Regions from separate parts of the Pseudomonas deceptionensis genome, predicted to be linked through region 2. Evidence: riboswitches for the same ligand, from Rfam matches in the RefSeq annotation. Region 2 holds a riboswitch; the other holds the start of a gene.

Region 1 (7,495 bases), 2.9 Mb from region 2:
CGGCACGCCATCTGTGGCGCAGCACACCCTGGGCCTGCTGCTGGCGCTGGCCACTCGCCTGATCGACTACCAAAAAGCCGTGAGCGATGGCCAGTGGCAGCAAGCGAAGCAGTTCTGCCTGCTGGATTTTCCGATTGTGGAGCTGGAAGGCAAAACTCTGGGCCTGTTCGGTCATGGCGAGCTGGGCAGTGCGGTGGCGAAACTGGCGCAAGCTTTCGGCATGCGCGTCTTGATCGGGCAAATCCCTGGCCGCCCGGCCCGTGACGACCGCTTGCCCCTGGACGAACTTCTGCCCCAGGTCGACGCACTGACTTTTCACTGCCCGCTCAACGAATACACGCGCAACTTCATCGGCGCTCGCGAGCTGGCACTGCTCAAGCCCGGCGCCTTTGTGGTCAACACGGCACGTGGCGGCATGATCGACGAACAAGCCCTGGCCGACGCCCTGCGCAGCGGCCATCTGGGCGGCGCCGCGACCGACGTGCTGAGCGTCGAACCGCCCCGTGACGGCAACCCGCTGCTGGCAGCCGACATCCCGCGCCTGATCATTACCCCGCACAGCGCCTGGGGCAGCCGCGAGGCACGCCAGCGGATCGTCGCCCAACTGGCGCAAAACGCCGAAGCCTTCTTCAACGGTACAGCGCTGCGGGTCGTCAGTTGATAGACTGCGCCCCTTTTTGAGGAGCAGATTATGGATCCGCGCAGTGAAGTACTGCTTCGTCAGCCTGAATACTTTCAAGGCTCGGTGCTGTTGGTCGGTTTGCCGGCTGACGAGTTACTCGGTGAAATGCCCAACGCCCACGGTTGGTGCTGGCATGCCGGCGACCAGGCGACTCTGGATGCCCGCTTTGAAGGCCGTGTGCAGTTTGGCGTCGAAATCCCCGACCGGGCGTTCGATACCGCCGTGGTTTTTTTGCCCAAGTCCAAGGAGCTGAGCGACTACGTGCTCAAAGCCGTGGCCTCTCGCCTGCCCAATGCCGACGTGTTTCTGGTCGGTGAAAAAAAGGGCGGCATTGAAGGCGCGTCGAAACAGCTGACCCCGTTCGGCAAGCCCCGCAAACTCGACAGCGCGCGGCATTGCCAGCTCTGGCAAGTGACCGTGGAAAACGCCCCGCCAGTGCCGGTGCTCGAAGACCTCGCGCAACATTACGAACTGGAGCTGGCCGAAGGCCCGCTAAAAGTCGTGAGCCTGCCGGGCGTATTCAGCCACGGCCGCCTGGATCGCGGCAGTGCCCTTCTGCTTGAGCATCTGGACAAACTGCCCAGCGGTCACGTGCTGGACTTTGGCTGTGGCGCGGGCGTGCTCGGTGCTGCAGTCAAGCGTCGTTACCCGCACAACACCGTCACCCTGCTCGATGTGGATGCCTTCGCCACCGCCAGCAGCCGCCTGACCCTCGCAGCCAACGGCCTGGAAGGCGAAGTGATTACCGGCAACGGCATCGACGCTGCACCCATGGGCTTGAACTCTATCCTGAGCAATCCGCCGTTCCATGTCGGGGTGCATACCGATTACCAAGCCACTGAGAACTTGCTGCAAAAAGCAGTGAAACATCTGAAATCAGGTGGCGAACTTCGAATTGTGGCCAACAGTTTCCTGCGCTATCAACCGCTGATCGAAGAGCATTTCGGTGCCTGTGCGGTCAAGGCACAAGGCCAGGGTTTTCGGATCTACAGCGCCAAACGCCGTTGAAGTCTCTGGAAAATAAGAGCTTGCGGGATCGGATTTGCCTAGGCAGAATCCGCTCCGTCCTAGGGGAGTAGTCTCCCACGAGCGTCATGCTCGTCCGGCATACGTCAACATACTTGGTCAACAGACCATGGCGTATGCGACCCAGGTGTCCGCACAGACGGACCGGGGTTTGACAAGACCTATGACACGAACACCTTACCCGGGGCGGGAAGGCTGTACGTGTCATAGCCGTGTCGACCCGCCCCTGGAAACCACCTGATGATGCTCGATTCCCTACTTGTTCCTACCGCAATTGTTGCCTTGGCCGAAATCGGCGACAAGACGCAGCTGCTCGCCCTCATTCTCGCCGCCCGCTTTCGAAAGCCCTGGCCGATTATCGCCGGCATCGTGGTCGCCACCCTGGCCAACCATGCCGCAGCCGGTGCCGTAGGCGCCTGGTTCAGCACCTTCTTCAGTGATGTAATGCTGCACTGGATCCTCGCCGCGAGCTTTATCGCCACCGCGCTGTGGACGCTGGTTCCCGACAAGATGGACGACGACGAAGCCAGTACTGCACGCAAGTACGGGCCTTTCGTCACCACCCTGATCACATTCTTCATTGCCGAAATCGGCGACAAGACCCAGGTTGCGACGGTGATGCTCGCCGCACAATACCCGGACCTGTGGCTGGTGATTATCGGTACCACCCTGGGCATGCTGATTGCCAACGTGCCGGTGGTTTTGGCGGGTAACTTTGCCGCAGACAAACTGCCGCTGACCCTGATCCGCCGCCTGGCAGCCACCGCATTCGTCGTACTGGCCGCAGTGGCGGTGTACAAGGCGATGGCAATCAGCGGCTGGGTTTAAAACCAAAGCCCCTCACCCTCTCCCAAAAGGAGAGGGACTGATTTACGGTGATCTTGAATTCGCGAGCGATCAGCCCCCTCTCCCTCCGGGAGAGGGTTGGGGTGAGGGCCAGGTCGTTACTGGGTTTTCGGGGCCTGCTGATAAAGCGGCATTACCTTCGGAATGGCCGCTTGCAGCGCAGCAATCCGGCTACTGGAGGCCGGGTGGGTGCTCATGAATTCCGGCGGCGCATCCTGGGATTCCCGGGCCATTTTCTGCCACAGGGTAATCGCCGCATTCGGGTTGTAGCCCGCTCGCGCCGCCAGCTCCAGGCCGATCAGGTCCGCTTCGTTTTCATTGCTGCGACTGTTGGGCAAGGTCAGGCTGTAGTTGACCACGGTATCAGCCAGCCCGAGGCTGTCTTGCCCCAACCCCAGCAATGCACCCGCACCCTGCTTGGCGATCTCGATGCCATAGGCTTTGGACATGGACTCACGGCCGTGTTCACGCAAGGCGTGGGCAATTTCATGGCCCATGATCGCGGCAATTTCGTCGTCACTGAGCTTGAGCTGATCGATGATCCCGCTGTAGAAAATGATCTTGCCGCCGGGACCGCAGTTGGCGTTGAGCTCGTCGCTCTTGATCAGATTGACTTCCCAGTTCCATTGCGAGGCATCCGGGCGAAAGGCCGGGGCCTGGGCAATCAGTCGGTTGGCAATCGCCTGCAGGCGCTTGGCATTGGCACTGGTCTTGTCCAGCGCGCCCTTGGTGCTCGCCTCGCTGACAGTCTGCTGATACGACTGCGCATACATCTGATCAACCTGCTGGCTCGACAGCATGCTGAACATGTACTGCTTGCGCTCGACACCGACCGCGCCGCCATTGGTGGTATTCACCGCCTGGCAACCGCTGAGCAACAACCCCGCGCCCACGGCGCACACTACCGCTAACTTACCCATCGTGACTCTCCATAAAGATGGTGCGCATCGTATCTCAACCCGGGGTCAGACACTCAGGGGCATTGAGTTTGGGATCGTTGACCAGATTGGCCAACGGCCGCTCGCGCAGCGGCATCTGCGGGCTGGCCAGCAATGCCTGTAGCGTATGCAGCGGGGTTTGAGGGTCAAGCCAGGCCTGCTGGCCCGCCTCATCCAGAATCAAGGGTCGGCGCTGACTCGCTGCCGCCTGGGTGATGACCGCCGTGCTCAGCCAAACATGGCCCTGGACGGGGTACGCTTCCCAGATACCGGCAAAAAACAGCGAAGAGCCCTCGCCAGGCGTCAGCCAATAGGGCCGTTTGCGGGTCGTGCCGCGCCATTCATAAAAGCCGTTGGCCGGGATCAGGCAGCGCCGCTCACGCAAGGCATCGCGAAACATCGGCTGTTCGGCTGCCGTCTCGGCACGGGCATGGGCCGGGGTTCGAGACAGGTCGGTCAGCCACGCGGGGGTCAGGCCCCAGCGTGCCCGCGCCAGTTCGCGCTGGCCTGGCTCTGCGCCTGCACGCAGGATCAATACCGAATCATTAGGCGAAATATTCCACTGAGCCTGCTGGTCCGCCGGAAAACCGGGCAAGGCTGCAAACGCAGGATTCCAGCGAAACAGGGCAAAACGTCCACACATGGGGCTGTACAACTCTTTTCTATATAGCAGTGAATAAACCGTCGCTGACCTCAGCAGTCCAGCACATCGGGGAAACTCTCGGGCTCGTCGCCCGCCACCGGTGATGCGGCATTGTACGCATCGATCAACTCGCGCGCGTATCGCGCTTGATCATCGGCCACGGCCAGCCCCAGCAAACCCAACGCCGGCAGCTCACCGGTCCCGCCAATCAAATCACGCCCCTGAAGGCACGCGTCAACGCCTTCACTGGCAAGCATGCCCAGTAACAGCTCGGCTTCCATCAGGTTTTGCGGTTCGTAGATGCGTTGCATGGCATTCACTCACGACTCATTCTCGGTATGTACATCAAGCATCCACTTCTGACCATCGGTCTGAAGGTGGAAAACAATCGGCCGGCAACACACCGGGCAATCCTCAATGTAACTTTGATCCCCCCCTGAAAGATCGAGCACGGCTTCAGCGGGTTCGCCGCAATAGGGGCACTCATAGTGTTCAGTCTCAAGCATCGCGGTCTCCAGAGTGACTTGTGCGTATAATCGCCGTCTATTAGCAGGGTTATTTTTTACCCTGCCCTGCGTACCAACCCTAGCCGTTTCCAACAAGAGAGCATGATGGGCCAATTCGATACCATCCGACCTTACGACGACGCCGAAGTACCAGCAGTGCTGGCCCGGCTGCTCAGCGACAAGGCGTTTCTAGATATCCTGACCCACTTTCGCTTCCCGCGCCTGGCAGGCGCGTTCGGCTGGTTGTTAAAACCTCTTATAGCTCATCGCTTGCGCAAAGAGTTCGCGAGCGTCAATTCGGTGGCTTCATTGCAGGACAAGGTCGAGGTTTATGTCGACCGCACCATCGAACATGCAACCGACGGCGTGACCTATACCGGCGTCGAGCAATTGAAGACCGGTAGCGCTTACCTGTTTTTGGCCAACCACCGCGATATCGTGATGGACCCGGCCTTCGTCAACTATGCGGTGTATCACGCGGGCCTGCCGACGCCGCGTATCGCCATTGGCGACAACCTGCTGCAAAAACCCTTTGTCAGCGACCTGATGCGCCTGAACAAGAGCTTTATTGTGCACCGCTCGATCGCCGGGCGCCGCGAAAAGCTCGCGGCCTATCAGCTGCTGTCGGCGTATATCAATCACTCGATCCGCACCGACTGCCAGTCGATCTGGATCGCCCAGGCCGAAGGGCGCGCCAAGGACGGTGATGACCGTACCGATTCGGCGATCCTGAAAATGTTCCACATGAGCCGTAAAAACGAGCCGTTTGCCGAGGTCATCCAGTCGCTGAACCTGACCCCGGTGTCCATCAGCTACGAGTACGACCCCTGTGACCAGGCCAAGGCCCGCGAGCTGTATATCCGCGCCACCACCGGTACTTACACCAAGGTGCCGGGCGAAGACGACACCAGCATCGCCAATGGCATTACCGGCTACAAAGGCCGCGTGCACGTGAACTTTGCTGCGCCCGTCATCGAGCCTTTCGAAGACAGCAAATTGCTGGCCGCCGAAATGGATCGCCATATCCTCAGTGGCTACCGCCTGTTCCCGGCGCACTACCTGGCGTATGCGCAGTGGACTGATGCCGAGCCCGAGCTGCAAGTACCGTCGGCCACCGAAGTATTCGGTGCCGAAGAACTGGCCAAGGCCCAGCAGGAATGGCAGCGCCGCCTGGACGCCTGCCCTGCCGAGCACCGCCCGTATCTGGTGCTGCAATACGCGATGCCGGTACGTAACCAGTATCGGGTCAAGGCCGGGCTGCCCCTGTAACCCGATAAGACCCGTGGGAGCGAGCCTGCTCGCGATTGCATCTACTCGAACTGAGCCGCCCGCATCGCGAGCAGGCTCGCTCCCACAGCAATGCTTAATTTCTGCTGTAACCGTATCGTCATGTAGAGGAGCCACTCTGTGGCCCCTCGACACCGACACGGAGCTTGTCATGCTGCACGCAGAAAACCAGGACCGCCTGTATCTGATCGCCCCCAGCGACGAACAGCAGGCACTGATCGAAGGTCTGGCCTTTAATGTTCAGGATCATCACTGGCTGGTGTATTGCGCCCTGAGTGGCCATACCCATGCCGACTTGCCAGAGCTGGATTTGCTCACCGGCGTCAGCCGCCTGGAGCTGTATGCCGAAGCGGCCTGAAGCGGCCAAACACAAAAAAGCCCGAACTCACTGAGTTCGGGCTTTTTGTTTTACTGCGTTTATTCGCCGAGCAAACGACCTATGGTCGGGTCCTTGAACACACGGGTCAACGCATCACTCAACACGTCACTCACCAGCTTGGTGTTGGTTTCCTGATTCGGCGCCATGCCGAAGCGCTGGTCCAGGGACGCACCATAACGACCGCTGTAAGTACGGCCACCGTTCTTCACATCAGAGCGGAACGTTGCGCCAATGGTGGCTTCGGTCACGTACATGGTGTCTTTGGGCGACTGATACTTGAGCTCGGCCAGGGTGACGGTCAGCGTTGGTGCATTCATCGCATTGGATGTCGGCGTGTAACCCAGCAAACGCACGGCAGCTTCGGCCTGGGCTTGCAGCTTTGGAATCAGGTCGGCACTGCTGACGCTGATCGCGCTGGTTTCGGGGTACATGCCACCACGGGTGCCCAGGGTTGGCGACGGACGACCGTCCACCACACGTACTACCACCGGCTGGCCACGACCCACTGGCGCAAGTTGGGTGGTCAGCTTGGGTTGCGGGCTGAGTTGTTGCGGGCTGTGGGCGCAGCCGACCAGAGTCAAACTGGTCACAGTAATCAAACCGAACAACAGGCGTTGCAACATGCTTATCTCTCCAGGACTGGGTAACACAGACCGTCAGTATAGCGGTGCAGTGCACCCGCTAACTAGCCGCTTGCTGTCACCACCCTGTCATCGCAGTTACATCGCGATGTCACGTCACCGGGGCATAGTCTGACTGACTGACTCAACAGGTGACGCCATGAACATGCTCTTGTCGCTGCTCGGCCTTGATCGCCCCCATCGCTGCTTCGCCCGCCTCGACTCAGCGGGTCGCTGCCAGGCCTTCAAGCAATGCAAACAACCGCCGGTCGGCGATAGCTGGGTCGAAATCGAAGAAATCCGCCTCAACTGGTTGCACCAGGTACTACCCGCCAACGCCCGTATCAGCCCGCCCGCAACGCGCTCGGCGGTGCAACCCTTGTTGGGACTTTGACCGGCGAACCAATAAAAGTCATTTAACAGGATCAATTGCCCGCGTTTCTTCGCTACAATCTCCCCCCGATTATAAGGACGTCTCCTGATCGGGCCTCGCAGCACCGCTAATGCGCTTGTATTAGCACCCCCGCACCGCCCACAGAGAGCCGCCCACACAGATCATGTGTTGCGG
Region 2 (7,495 bases):
CGCGTGATGGGCAACGGCTGCTCCAACGGCTGATTGAAGTTCTGCGGTTTATTCCAGCCCTCAATCCTCACACTTGTTTAAGCGATCCAACGCGGCGCTTATTTGCAACTTTCATCGTCACTTGATCACCGTTGAACAGTTGCCCGCCTGCGCTTATATCGCCCGGGAATCATTAAATGAAACGCTCATTGATAATGGCTTTAAGTTTGTCCGTTCTGGCCAGCGCTGCTTTTGCCGCTGACGGTTATGACCGTACGCATTCGGCGGGTTTTGCCGAAGACGGCTACGACAGCACCCGCTCGGCCGCCTTTGCCGAAGACGGTTACGACAGCACCCGCTCGGCCACCTTTGCCGAAGACGGTTACGACAGCACCCGCTCGGCCACCTTTGCCGAAGACGGTTACGACAGCACCCGCTCGGCCACCTTTGCCGAAGACGGTTACGACAGCACCCGCTCGGCCACCTTTGCCGAAGACGGTTACGACAGCACCCGCTCGGCCACCTTTGCCGAAGACGGTTACGATCGTACCAACGGCCATCGACTCAGCTGACACCGCATCAACTCGACGCCTGGTTTCGGCCGGGCTTGATCTGCCCCGCACCAAATTCCGCCACATCCCCGCTCACGCCACAGGTCATTTGACGTCGCTGGCCCACGGTAAAAAAACTTCTGCACCGGCAAACCCTCGCTCAGCCGCAGCCCTGCGTAAGTCCAGGACAAATTTAGGGCGTTTCGTCGCATGCCCTGAAAAAATACTGGCTGAAATACCTTGTGCAAAAGCCGTATACTGCGCCCATCAAAAAGGCTTGATATATCCCCTTGGCGGGCTATAAACCCACGCTGATACGACCTCAAGGTCCAGAGCGAGCGCAGGTAAAACCTGCCCCTCTGAGCGACAGCGGGACAAGCCCACGAATACATTCATGTTTTTGCGTGAGCACAACGCTACTGCAAGCAACATTTCTTAGATCCAAGTGGCCTATGGCCGTGTAAAAACCAAACCATAAGTGTTTTCACACGGGCCTGGGCCCTCACGCAGGAGACGACACGTCATGCTGAGCTGGGACGAATTCGACAAAGAAGACGAAGGCGAAGTCGCTGTTAAAGGCGCCAACGCTGGCCACGCAACCGAAGCCAACATGGACCGCCTCGACGCCGCCGGCGGTGTTGCCGCGCAGGAAGCACGTGCCGTTACGGCTACAGATTCGGCCGCGATCATTCGCGCCAAGGCTGCTCTGGACGATCTCGACGTCGCTGAAGGTCTGGCCGAACTCGAAGGCGCTTCCGCCCGAGTTGCGGTTGACGAAAAGATGATGATCAACTGCCGTGCCGACCTCAACCAGCTCGTACCGTTCAAGTACGACTGGGCCTGGCAGAAGTACCTGGACGGCTGCGCAAACCACTGGATGCCGCAAGAAGTCAACATGACCGCCGACATCGCCCTCTGGAAAAACCCGGAAGGCCTGACTGACGACGAGCGCCGCATCGTGATGCGCAACCTGGGCTTCTTCTCTACCGCCGACTCCCTGGTTGCCAACAACCTGGTGCTGGCCGTATACCGCCTGATCACCAACCCGGAATGCCGCCAGTACATCCTGCGCCAGGCATTCGAAGAGGCGATCCACACCCACGCCTACCAGTACTGCATCGAATCGCTGGCCATGGATGAAGGCGAGATCTTCAACATGTACCACGAGATCCCGTCGGTCGCTAAAAAAGCCACCTGGGGCCTGAAGTACACCCGTTCGATCTCCGACCCGAAGTTCGAAACCGGCACGGTTGAAACCGACAAAGAGCTGCTGCGCAACCTGATCGCCTACTACTGCGTTCTGGAAGGCATCTTCTTCTACTGCGGCTTCACCCAGATCCTGTCGATGGGTCGTCGCAACAAAATGACCGGTGTCGCCGAGCAGTTCCAGTACATCCTGCGCGACGAATCCATGCACCTGAACTTCGGCATCGACGTGATCAACCAGATCAAAATCGAAAACCCGCACCTGTGGGACGCTGAAATGAAGGAAGAAGCTTCGCAGATGATCCTGCAAGGCACACAGCTGGAAATCGAATACGCTCGCGACACCATGCCGCGCGGCGTACTGGGCATGAACGCCGCGATGATGGAGGACTACCTCAAGTTCATCGCCAACCGTCGCCTGTCGCAAATCGGCCTGAAAGAAGAATACCCGGGCACCACTAACCCGTTCCCATGGATGAGCGAAATCATGGACTTGAAGAAAGAGAAAAACTTCTTCGAAACGCGGGTTATTGAATACCAAACCGGCGGTGCGTTGAGCTGGGATTGATACGGGGACTTGATATAAGTCGTACGTAGCAAACAAAAAGGGCCAACAATTGTTGGCCCTTTTTTTGTGCAAAACAGTATAAGCCCGCGCAAATGAAAGTTAGGGCGGTACTGAAGCGGCATCTATCTGTCATTAACAACCGAGCGCTTTTACAGGACGGCGGGCGAGTGAAGTAAATAAAACACAGATCTAGATGATTGTAATAACCATTAAGATTATTTGACTTGTGTTCCAATCTTCAATGTTTCCTGCCTTGCAATGCACTCGCATCTTGGGAATAATGCCGCCCCTCGTCATTGGGGAGTAGCTATCTTCAGCCACACGGCTGAGGAAATCATGTCAACACACTTGAAGTCTCTTACTTCATGGCATGATTGGCACCTTCGGAACCAGCCGATGTTGCCCAGCAAGACCTTTGGCCACTGCGTGTTTACCGACCGGGTAAGCCACGTCGTGTGCCATTGGAATTTTGCTTGCCCGGTCTGTGTCTCCCATGCTCCTGACCTTGGTTCTCTTTTTTCTCTCCGCTATTACCATCTATCTGTCATGCGAATATTTCGTTAACGGTATTGAATGGTGTGGCCGTCACATGAATCTCGGCGCCACAGCTGTAGGCACCGTACTGGCCGCATTTGGTACAGCCCTGCCTGAAACCGCAGTGACGTTTACAGCCGTCGTGTTTGGATCAACCCCCGAGCAGAAAGACATCGGAGTAGGCGCTGCCATGGGCGGCCCGTTGGTTCTCGCGACAGTCGCTTATGGCGTCGTGGGCTTTGCGCTATGGATGAATCGCCGCAAACTGAATCGAGGCGACTCAGTCATTCGCGTGGATCACAAAGGCCTGGCGAAAGATCAGTTGGCGTTTTTGGCTGTGTTCGTCGTAAAAGTAGGCTTGGGTCTCGTAGCCTTTGCCATCAAGCCCTGGCTTGGGATCTTGTTCCTGGCGACCTACGGCCTCTACGTCTGGCGCGAGATCGTCAGCGCGGATACAGCCCCCGAAGAGGAGGAGCTGGAACCCCTCAAGCTGAGGCCGAAAAATGCATCGATGGGCTGGGCCGGGCTACAAACGGTTATAGCGCTCTGCGTGATTGGCGCAGCGTCACATGTATTTGTCTCCCAACTGGAGAGCATAGGCATTCTCTTCGGCCTGTCCCCCCACATGGTCGCGCTGCTGCTTAGCCCCGTAGCGACCGAACTTCCTGAGATCATGAATGCCTTGATCTGGGTTCGCCAGGGCAAAGAGAGACTGGCCTTGGCCAATATTTCTGGAGCGATGATGATCCAGGCGACCATCCCCAGTTCGCTCGGTTTGTTCTTCACTCCGTGGATGTTAGACACCCCTCTGCTGATTGCCGGCGCCATAACGGCACTTGCTGTACTCATGCTCTGGCTACTATTTCGACGCGGCAATGTTGAAGCCAAAAGCTTGATGGCAATCGCTCTCCTGTACTGCGGTTTCGCGGGTTACGTGGCATGGCACTTCATGCATTGATGCCTTTCTTTTTCCATGTGGGACAACAAGTCAGCTGAAGGCAAAAGCCTGAGAGCCTCCGCGGATGGCGTGAGTAACGGGAGCCAGTTCTCCGGTCGGGACTCATCAAAAAACGAGTTTGATCCACGCTAAAAATAACTGTATAAAAACACAGTATATTTTCAAGCACTGACTCAGCCCTGGAGAACCCCCATGCCTCATTCAGCCATGCGCAGTACGTTTGAACGCATCGTCATTAATCAATTTACCCCGCTGCACTGCGCGCAAGCCCGTGAAATGCTTGGCTGGAGCCTTGATTGCCTGAGTGAGCAGTCCGGAGTTTCAGTTCCCGCGATCGAACGCTTTGAGGCTAAAGAACCCGTGCGCGATGTCACCCGTCTGGCCCTTGCGTACAGCCTGGAAGCTCAAGGGCTGGTGTTCTTTCCCGGGTTTTCGCCCGGTCGCGGAGGCAATGTTCGCGGCACCACGCCAGACCCGATGGGCCGCGAAGACTTTGCCCTGATCGAGTAAAAAAATGACCTATTGACCTGAAGCTTGCACCTCAAGCCACCAGGCACGCCCCTTGTGAGGCTGCGCCAGGTTGAAAGCCTCTCCCATTTGTGGCGTTGTAATGAGTACATTGCGTTGCTCTGCCAACGCCACAATGCGGTCAAACGGCTCGGACCAGGCATGGAAAGCCAGATCAAAGGTCCCGTTGTGAATCGGCATTAACCAGCGTCCATTGAGGTCGATATGAGCTTGCAGGCTGTGCTCGGGCTGCATGTGCACATGCGGCCAATCGACGTTGTAGGCTCCCGTCTCCATCAGAGTCAGGTCAAATGGCCCAAACTGCTCACCGATCAGTTTGAAGCCGTCGAAGTACCCCGAGTCTCCACTGAAGAAAATTCGAACTTCGTCAATGATCATCACCCAGGATGCCCAAAGCGTCTGGTTGTGATCAAACAGGCCCCGGCCTGAGAAGTGCTGGGACGGGGTAGCGATAAAACGAATGCCTGCAACATGGGTGTCTTGCCACCATTCCAGTTGCTGGACTTTGCCGGCCTCGACTCCCCACTTGATAAGCAGGTCGCCTACTCCCAGCGGCGCCAAAAAATGCTGTGTTTTGGCCGCCAGCTGCAACACGGTTTTTTGGTCCAGGTGGTCGTAGTGATTATGGGAAAGAATCACGGCCTCCAAAGGTGGAAGCTCATCAAGGCTGATGGGGGGTGCATGAAAACGCTTGGGGCCAACCCACTGCAGCGGTGAGGCGCGCTCTGCGTAGACCGGATCGGTCAGCCAGTACTTGCCATTGAGCTTGAGCAGCAAGGTCGAATGGCCTAATCGATACACGCTGAAGTCCGGTGCTGCATCCAACTGTTCACGGGTGACCGACTTGACCGGAACCACGCCTGTTGGACGTGTGCTCGCCGGCTTTTGAAAAAGCATTTTCCAAAAAATACCCAAGGTCTTGCCAAGACTGGAAGACGGCCTGGCGCCATCATTTCTAAATGCACCTTGATAACGCTCAGCGGGTTTAGGCCGCTCAGCACTGCGTGAATCGAGTGCCATGGCTTGAAGGCTCCAGTGAAAAAAAGATTATTGTCTTGCTTTTATACCTGTTAGAGGTTGATCGTCATTCTATAAGAACTAACAGCGGCAACAGACATTGTCACGGACGCAGATTCGCCCTCGGCTTAATAGAGCTAGTCTAGAACCATAACCGTTACAGAATTTTGCGGGATATGTGCGATGTATTCTCGACAACGCGGGCCAGCAAGCAAACAATCGGCAGTCCGGGTACCCAGCAGTATCCGGGCTCATAGCCTAAACATCTCGCGCAGATAACCATGGACAATAAAAGAGGCAAAGGGCTGTCGTTTGCCAGGCGCATTTATGCGCCACGAGCCATAGGTTCAGGGTTTGGCGGTCTGAGTTTGATAGCGGCTTTGCACCCTCTCGACAGGCCCATGTGGCTATGGGGGCTGCTGCTGCTCAATGCGCTTGTATGGCCGCACCTTGCATTTCAGCTGTCTTCGCGCGCGGCTTATCCGTATCAAACTGAGCGGCGCAACATCCTGATCGATTCGCTGTGTGGGGGGTTCTGGGCGGCAACCATCCAGTTCAACGCACTGCCAACCGTGATCATTGTGTCCATGATGATGATGCATAACGTCTCGGCCGCAGGGCCCAGGTTTCTCTTGTACGGAGTGCTGGCGCAATTGGCGGGGGTCTTCATTTCGCTCCTGATTTTTGGGGCAGCCTTCACGCCCGCCACCACCAGCCTGCAAGTCTATGCCTGCTTACCGGTGCTGATTCTTTATCCTTTATCTGTAGGCATGGTCAGCTATCGTCTGGCGATAACACTGGCCGAGCATAAACGCGCACTGAGCACCCTCAGCCGCACCGACAGCCTGACCGGGCTGCTCAATCACGGCTCATGGAAAGACCTGCTGCAACTGAGCTTCCTGCAGAGCCGCGAGAGTCATTCACCCGCCACTCTGGCCCTGATTGATATCGACCATTTCAAGCAGATCAATGACACCTATGGGCATATCGTCGGTGACTGTGTATTGCGCCAACTCAGCAAGGAGCTCAAGGACAGCTTGCGCGCTCAGGACCTGGCTGGCCGATATGGCGGCGATGAATTCTGCGTCATCCTGCCCAATCGCTCACTGCATCAGGCCCAGGAGATCATGGAGCAACTGCGCCAGGTATTTTGCAACTACCAACACGCTGACGAGCCCCAGTTGCAGATAAGCGTAAGCCTGAGCATTGGACTGGCCTCCTGCCGACCCGAGTTCCAAAACGCCTCTACCTGGCTGAACGAAGCCGATAAAGCACTGTACGTCGCAAAAAATACTGGCCGTAACAAAATCAGCATCGGGGCCGCAGACACACTTCCTGAGTCAGTTTTGAGCCGCAGCCCGGAGTAGCCCCTCAAGCATCCGAGATGAGAAGAAAACCCCATGGCCCCAGAAAAAAAACACACCACAGCCAAAGCACCCTCACAGAAAGTTGACCACTTGCGCTTTCATCGGGCCTACGAACATTTGGCGCCGACCTTCGGCAGTGACCGTTTCGCCTTGCAGGCAGAAGCCTTTGCCCGCTTTTTTGGCACGCCGACCTTTCTCGGCGCACAAACCCTGATCGTGGTGATCTGGGTGTGCCTGAACCTGTTTGGCGTGACGCACTTTGATATTTACCCGTTCATCCTGCTTAACCTCGCCTTCAGCTTGCAAGCGGCCTATGCCGCCCCGCTGATCCTGCTCGCGCAAACGCGCCAGGCTGCCCGCGACAAAGCCCAGTCCGATGCGGACGCCCGGCACCGTGAAGCACTGGCCGTGGCCAACTCAGAACGGCAAGCCGCCGCGGCTCAAACCACAGAGCAAATCATGGCGCTGCTGGAGCAAAACACCCGACTGACGGAAATGACCAAGCAACTAACCGAGCGGATAGAAAGCCTGACCACAGAAATGCACCAGCATTTTGTCCGCAAAGCGCCCTAGGGTCCGTTGCCGTTTGGTTGTGGCCGCGCCGATAGACCATGGGGCGCAGGGCAAGGCGCGAGCAGCGTTGTTGGGTTGTTCCAAATAAGCTGCGAGCAACGCCGCCCTGCGCCACATGGGCTATCGGTCCTTCGGGTCGCGTGTCACAACCAAACGGCAACAGACCCTAGTTGACGCAGCGACGCACAGCCGAAATTTCAGGCACGTCCTGACG

What was found. Region 2 has a riboswitch for manganese ahead of BLW11_RS21705 (sodium:calcium antiporter). Riboswitches for the same ligand answer to the same signal wherever they lie in the genome.
Region 1: it holds a riboswitch for manganese, as region 2 does, so the genes downstream of both, BLW11_RS08055 (TMEM165/GDT1 family protein) here and BLW11_RS21705 (sodium:calcium antiporter) in region 2, are expected to answer to the same signal.

What each region holds. Positions count from the first base shown of each region.
Region 1 covers NZ_FNUD01000002.1:1,765,000-1,772,494, reverse strand. Annotated here, with positions in the region: gene BLW11_RS08065 (2-hydroxyacid dehydrogenase) at 1-661, shown strand, start outside; gene BLW11_RS08060 (class I SAM-dependent methyltransferase) at 692-1,690, shown strand; yybP-ykoY riboswitch at 1,740-1,861, shown strand; gene BLW11_RS08055 (TMEM165/GDT1 family protein) at 1,952-2,536, shown strand; gene BLW11_RS08050 (M48 family metallopeptidase) at 2,653-3,474, opposite strand; gene BLW11_RS08045 (SOS response-associated peptidase) at 3,509-4,135, opposite strand; gene BLW11_RS08040 (putative signal transducing protein) at 4,186-4,446, opposite strand; gene BLW11_RS08035 (CPXCG motif-containing cysteine-rich protein) at 4,456-4,641, opposite strand; gene BLW11_RS08030 (1-acyl-sn-glycerol-3-phosphate acyltransferase) at 4,747-5,910, shown strand; gene BLW11_RS08025 (hypothetical protein) at 6,080-6,286, shown strand; gene BLW11_RS08020 (YajG family lipoprotein) at 6,346-6,930, opposite strand; gene BLW11_RS08015 (hypothetical protein) at 7,088-7,321, shown strand.
Region 2 covers NZ_FNUD01000002.1:4,693,821-4,701,315, forward strand. Annotated here, with positions in the region: gene BLW11_RS21690 (DUF2790 domain-containing protein) at 1-33, shown strand, start outside; gene BLW11_RS21695 (heme utilization protein) at 177-551, shown strand; gene BLW11_RS21700 (ribonucleotide-diphosphate reductase subunit beta) at 1,054-2,304, shown strand; yybP-ykoY riboswitch at 2,591-2,736, shown strand; gene BLW11_RS21705 (sodium:calcium antiporter) at 2,798-3,796, shown strand; gene BLW11_RS21710 (helix-turn-helix domain-containing protein) at 3,989-4,306, shown strand; gene BLW11_RS21715 (MBL fold metallo-hydrolase) at 4,316-5,344, opposite strand; gene BLW11_RS21720 (diguanylate cyclase) at 5,623-6,708, shown strand; gene BLW11_RS21725 (DUF1003 domain-containing protein) at 6,742-7,281, shown strand; gene BLW11_RS21730 (DUF2025 family protein) at 7,448-7,495, opposite strand, start outside.